DNA from 2 places in the Paraliobacillus sp. JSM ZJ581 genome. Region 2 is predicted to be linked to the other one. Evidence: a T-box and tRNA genes for the amino acid it is inferred to sense, from the RefSeq annotation. Region 2 holds a T-box; the other holds one or more tRNA genes.
The links. A T-box is a leader RNA that pairs with one kind of tRNA and senses whether it is charged. The one in region 2 lies ahead of alaS (alanine--tRNA ligase), so its partner is inferred to be a tRNA-Ala.
Positions count from the first base shown of each region.

Region 1 (3,427 bases), on a different contig from region 2:
ATTTGAAATCGTTTCAGTCTGTAGCATTTCACTAATATGACCGCTTAAGCTATTTGGAAACCAGCTCAGTTTATGTGAGAATACACGATAAATAGCAGACATACTTATCAAAGTAACAATTGAAGTGCCAAAGACTGCCGAAGATGATTTGAATAAACAACTAAAGAAAATAGTGATTGTGATAACAAGCACGAACCATAAACTATAGAAGAAAATTGCTTGTATGATCAGAACAAATGGTATGTCACCGAATAATAAACTGACATAATACCAACTAGTTAAGAGTCCGATGCTAGCAGAAGCCAATACAACAGTTAATTTAGCAGCCCATTTACTTGAGATATACGTTCCGTAATGTACCGGCTTTACTAAAATGAGCTCTACTACGCCGCTTTTTCGTTCCCCTGCTATCGCCCCCATAGTAATTAATACAATCACCAGTACACCAAACATACTATATTCACTCAGACTCATCATAAATGCATCAACAGCAGAAATATCAGGCATTTCAAAAACTGCACTTTCAGGAAGTCCACCAGCTTTGTCTAAAATGATCGGCATATAATAAGTAGTCAGTGGATCCATAATCGCAAGAATAATGAATACAATTGGTACCCATATCCAACTAAAATTACGCCAGTATTCTAACATTTCTTTTCGGAAAATTGTACGCCACTGCATCACTTTTTCACCGCCTTCATAAATAAATCTTCTAGTGATGTTCGACTTACTTCAAACCTAGTAAGCGGCCATTGCTCTGCTGTTATTTTTGCTAGTAACGCTTGTCGTGTTAACTCCATATCCGTAATGACACAAACAATGTCTTCACGATCAAGGTAACAAGTTGTAATTCCAGGAAGTTGCTCAATCATTGAAAGGTAGTTTTCATTTGATTCATGAAAAGATAAGTTAACCTTAGACGTTTGGTGTTTGTGACGTAACTCGTTTAATGTTCCTGATTCAACTATTTTTCCGTGATGCATGAGTAATAAATCATCACTAACTTCTTCAGCGTCACTTAAAATATGTGTTGAAAACAGAATCGTCGTTTGTTCTTTTAGTTCTTCCATTAATGTTAAAACTTCTCTGCGCCCGATTGGATCTAATGAAGAAACAGGTTCATCTAACATGATCATACTTGGACTGTGGATCAATGCTTGAGCAATACCTAATCGTTGTTTCATTCCGCCAGAATATTTACTAATACGTTGATCCTTTGCATCTAATATACCAACTCGTTCAAGATAATAATCAGCAAGTTCGGTTGCTTTTATTTTTGTTAAGTTTGCAAGTTGACCAACGTAAATTAGAAATTCCTTCCCAGTCATCCAACCATGAAAAACAGGATGTTGCGGGAGATAACCAATATGTTTTCGAATATCAGCCCCTAGTTTCATTCCTTCGAAAGAAATGGAGCCACTTGTTGGTTTTAATAATCCAGATAACATGCGTAATGTCGTTGTTTTTCCTGCCCCGTTTGCCCCGAGTAGTGCGACACATTTTCCGGATTCCAAACGAAAAGATATATCATTTACAACTGGATTGCCATTAAATTTTTTAGTTACATGTTGTACGTTGAACATGAAATTACTGTTGCCTCCTCCCAATGATAAAGAATAGAATAGGACCGATAATTTGTAACAATAAAATAATAAATAACCATAGCCAACGAGGGCCGTTTGTTTTATCGGTTTTAAACCAAGCTAATAGAGCTACAATTACGAGAATTGCTTCTAAAACAATTAACGGTGCAAGTAGTAGAAAGATATCCATTAACGTTTCACCTCCAAATAATTATACGATAAAGATGAATAATAAGTTTCAATATTAATTGTGTTTTGTTTTGAAAGTGGCTATAATGTAATTAGACTTCTGATGATTATAGGAATATATTTTGTTTAGTTGTGAATGATGAGTCTTTTTTTTTGGGGCATTAGCTCAGCTGGGAGAGCGCTTGCATGGCATGCAAGAGGTCAGCGGTTCGATCCCGCTATGCTCCATACTATAGTAACAAAAAACGCTTTGCCCGATTTTAAAAATAAATAGGTAGTATAGTTTTTATAGCGTGAAATAATTGATTAAAAGGAGCACCAGCATTCAAAAAATGACATGCAGTAGACGGTGCAATTAATAAGTATTGATATAATGTCTGTAACATTACATTTTGGATAATAAATGACTGTTGTAAGCTCTTTACTTATCCACGTCATTTATTGTACAAGCTATTATTTATTAAAATAGATAACAAGGTAAAACTAGCCTAATGGAATGGAGGGATTCTATTAGGTTAGTTTTTTAATGTAAGGATAAACGTTACATATACGTTGCTATTTTCAAGGAAGGTAGAAAGCAATGTTATCCTTATATTAAGCATTGTCTTCCATTTTTTTCAGTAATTGAATCATACGCTTGTTTTGTTCTACTTGATAGTCACTGTTCTTTTTTATATGATAAATCCACTTTAATAATAAAATAACGGCAACTGGTATACCAACATACAGTATGATCAATATTAAAAGGGAAAGAACATTTAAACCAATCATCTCCTCACCTCATTCTATAGGTGTATTATATAGCATTGTTCAATTTTTTACCACATTAGTTCCTTAATATGTTATTTTTTTCGATAATATTCCTGTGCAGTTTGATTAAATTTCTCTAGTAATTGACTAAATTTGATACGGTCTTTGTGTGACCAATCTGCTAATAAATCTGAGAAAAATGCCATTCTTTTTTGTTTATAAGCGTGTAATGTTTTTTTTCCGCTTTTAGTAATTTGATAATAATAAGACCTTTTATCTATTCGATTGGGTATTTTTCTTATTAATTGTTTTTGTTCTAGTAAAGCGGCCTGTCTACTAATAGTGGAAATATCTAATTGCAAGATAGTCGCTAACTTCTTTACCCCAGTTTCTCCATGAGTAGCTAATGCTTGTAAAAGTAAATATGAAGAACGGTCAAATGCCTTTTTTTTCTCAGTTGCAAGCATCGTTATTCTTCTCGTTAAAATGGCCATTTCGATTTCAATTGATTCAATAGAGTCATTACTCATCTTTCACATCACCTTATATGTTATTTTCTCACATATCCTATCCTTTCTTTTAGTTTTACCTTAAATCAAATAAATTGACAAGGAAATGGTTGCATAATAGAATTATTTAATTGTATCATGCAACTATTTTTGATAATTGGAGGAAGTCATTTTGAATGCAAACCAACTAATGAAATATCCTGTTATTAAAGTAAAGGAAACAAGTACAATTAAAACTGTGATTAAACAATTTATCCAACATGGTATTAGCGGGCTACCCGTTGTCAATGAGCGTAATGAAGTAGTTGCTTATATTAGTGATGGTGATATGATGCGTTACATTGGTAGGCATAAAAATATTGTTATTGATTCTTTTTCCTTTGTTAATGTTATGAT
Region 1 is NZ_JBISEP010000011.1:7,717-11,143, reverse strand. Features, by position in the region: gene ACH6CY_RS08155 (ABC transporter permease) at 1-681, opposite strand, end outside; gene ACH6CY_RS08150 (ABC transporter ATP-binding protein) at 681-1,583, opposite strand; gene ACH6CY_RS08145 (PLDc N-terminal domain-containing protein) at 1,588-1,773, opposite strand; tRNA gene ACH6CY_RS08140 (tRNA-Ala) at 1,928-2,000, shown strand; gene ACH6CY_RS08135 (hypothetical protein) at 2,033-2,158, opposite strand; gene ACH6CY_RS08130 (hypothetical protein) at 2,367-2,543, opposite strand; gene ACH6CY_RS08125 (MarR family winged helix-turn-helix transcriptional regulator) at 2,615-3,052, opposite strand; gene ACH6CY_RS08120 (CBS domain-containing protein) at 3,204-3,427, shown strand, end outside.
Region 1: it encodes a tRNA-Ala, which carries the amino acid that the T-box ahead of alaS (alanine--tRNA ligase) is inferred to sense. The anticodon was not compared.

Region 2 (3,427 bases):
TGATTTTTTTCAATCCGTGTTCGTGCGTTGTTATCAACAACTGCCTGAACCTTACTACCTTGTACTATAATTCCACTTGTAACAACCACTCTAAGTAGATTTTGTCCTTTTGGTGCTTTTTGCACATCTTCTACTCTTGCTTCACCATGCTCAGAATAAAGCCAACCTTTATCAGCAATTTGTCCGCCACTTTCCGCATAGAAAGGTGTTTCTGTTAAAACAATGTACAGTTCCTCTTCTGAAGATTGATCAACAAATGTTTTGTTTTCAATGATAGCTCCAATCGTTGTATCGACTGTTAATTGATCATAACCGATAAATTCACTTTCTACTTCTAATGTATGAAACACTTCGTCTTGTACTTGCATTGAATCTACTTTTTGCCTTGCATTTCGCGCACGCTCTTTCTGCTTCTGCATTTCTTTTTCAAAGCCCACTTCATCCATAGTAAATCCAACATCAGCTATATATTCTTCTGTGAGCTCTTTTGGAAATCCATAAGTATCATATAATCGAAATACTTCGGTACCTGGGAAAACATTTTTACCTTGCTGTTTTTCTTTTTCAATAATCTCTTCTAATATTACCAAACCTTCATGTAATGTTTCGTGAAATCTTTCCTCTTCTGTTTTCACGACATTTTCGATAAAGCTTTGTTTTTTCTTTAAGTCAGGATAAAATGCTTGCATAATTTCTGCAACTGTACCAACTAGCTGATACATAAACGGCTTTTCAACTCCAATTTGTTTTGCGAAACGAACCGCTCTTCTCAACAACCTTCTTAAAACATAACCACGACCATCATTTGAAGGTAATGCACCATCCGCAATGGCAAAAGAAACTGTTCGGATATGGTCAGAAATAACTTTAAAAGCTACATCCGTTTGTTTGTTTTTTCCATATTTAACATTTGCAAACGTCTCAATTTTTTTAATTAAGGGAAGGAAAAGGTCAGTCTCAAAGTTCGTTGGTGTGTCTTGAATAACGGAAACCATTCGCTCTAGTCCCATTCCTGTATCAATATTCTTCTTAGGTAACGGGGTGTATGTATCATCTGGGTTATGATTAAATTGTGAAAATACTAAATTCCAAATCTCTAAATAGCGATCGTTTTCTCCACCTGGATACAATTCCGGATCATTTGGATCATTGCCAAATGATTCGCCTCGATCATAGAATATCTCTGTATTTGGGCCACTTGGACCTTCTCCAATATCCCAAAAATTCTCTTCTAATCGAATGATTCGTTCTTCTGGAAGTTTAACTTGATTTTTCCAAAGATCATATGCCTCATCATCCTCTGGGTGGACAGTTACAGACAATCTCTCTGGATCAAAGCCAATCCATTTTTTATCCGTTAAAAATTCCCATGCCCACATAATTGCTTCTTCTTTAAAATAATTCCCAATGGAGAAGTTTCCTAACATTTCAAAAAAAGTATGATGTCTAGAGGTAAAACCAACATTTTCAATATCATTTGTGCGAATTGATTTTTGTGCATTAACAATTCTTGGGTTATTCGGAATCACTCGCCCATCAAAATATTTTTTCAATGTGGCTACACCACTATTAATCCATAGTAGTGTTGGATCATCTTTTGGCACAAGAGATGCACTAGGCTCGATGCGATGCCCTTTCTCTTCAAAGAAATCTAAAAACATTTGTCGTACTTCCGCAGACGTTAATTGCTTCATCTTTTAAAGCCTCCTAAATAATTAATCTTCTTTTGATAATAAAAAAACTCTCTTCTCTGCAAAAATATGCAGGGACGAGAGTTGACTATCGCGGTACCACCCTGATTATGAACCATAAGATTCATCACCTTAAAACGATAACGGTGTTTAGCCGGCAGAAATTAGCTGCACTCCAAACTAGCTTCTGTAACCCTTCATTTAGAATTTCTTACAGCCACGGAAATTCCTCTCTTAAAATGGTCTGTTACATACTATTGTTTCTCTACGTTTTTCAATCACTATTTACGATAGTATAGTTAATTTTTGATTTTCTGTCAATCTTTCATGGATTTTGAAAAGAACTTGAGCTAATAACTAATATACATCCTTTCACTTAAGTTAAATTCAATACACTCAACAAGCAAGATTATGGTGATAAATTGTCACGCTTACTTTGATTCATAACAACTTTGAAAATGGTTACTAATGGAATAGCGATGATCATGCCAATAATTCCAGCAATTTCTCCACCTACTAATAAAATGAATATAATCAAAACCGGGTGTAGATGTACACTTTTTCCAACGATATATGGCGATAGTAAATTCCCTTCAATGATTTGAACGAATATCACGCCTAAACCGACATAGATTACTTGTTTCGTTGAAATGGTAAAAGCAATAATAATTGCTGGCAACGCACCAATAAGTGGACCAAAGTAAGGTATAATATTTGTCACTGACATAATAATCGCTAATATTAGTGGGTATTTCATATTAATTAGTACTAAAATGAAATAAGATGTTAAGCCAACAAAGAAACAAACGATTAATTGTCCTCGAATATAACTTCCTAATCCATGATCAACCGCAGGTAAAAGTAGTTTTATTTTGGACTGGTGCTTCTTTGGAAATAACTTAATTAAGCTTGATTTGATTAAATCAAAATCTTTTAACATGTAAAATACTAAGACAGGAATAACTGCTATAACCATTACGATATCCATGATTCTGGTCGCCCGTTTTAATATATTCGCAACCCAATCCTCAACGCTATTTTCTATATGACTAAAAAAACCATCCATTTGATCATGAAATGTTTCAGGTAAAAAAGCAGTGTTTTCATACAATCGATAAATTGTATGACGATATGTATTAAAGAAATTTGGTAATGCTTGTTGTAACTCCTTTATTTGTTTTACTAGCGCTGGAAATCCATAATAGCTAGCAACAGCAGCACCTCCAAAAAACAAAATATAAACACCAATAATCACAAAACTTCTAGGAATATGATAGTGGTGAATCTTTTCAATTAGAGGATGCAATAAATAGGCTATAAATGCCGCAATAAAAAAGGGCAGCAAGATTTTAATGATGATCGCAAGTAATTGACGGTAAAAAGGAAATAAGAGATACAATAGATAAACGAAAAGTAGTATAACAATTCCCAAAATAAATAGACCAAGCCACTTTCTAATAATTCTTCTTGAAAGCATATCGATTACTCCTTATTAAGATATCCATTATCTTTGTAAAGATCGATCTTCTTCTGTAAAAAGATCATTTAATGAACTTAAGGAGCCATCTTCTTCTACTTGATCCATATGAAATATATTTTCCTCTAATTTTAATTCTATAAAGCATTCCCAACAATAATAATGTTGATTACCTATCCGACCAATGTTTTTACTTTTACAATTTGGACAACGCAATACACTCACTCCTGCTACTATTTTTACTATCATTTTCCCCAAA
Region 2 is NZ_JBISEP010000009.1:8,674-12,100, reverse strand. Features, by position in the region: gene alaS (alanine--tRNA ligase) at 1-1,694, opposite strand, end outside; T-box leader at 1,762-1,968, opposite strand; gene ACH6CY_RS07175 (AI-2E family transporter) at 2,101-3,168, opposite strand; gene ACH6CY_RS07170 (hypothetical protein) at 3,196-3,417, opposite strand.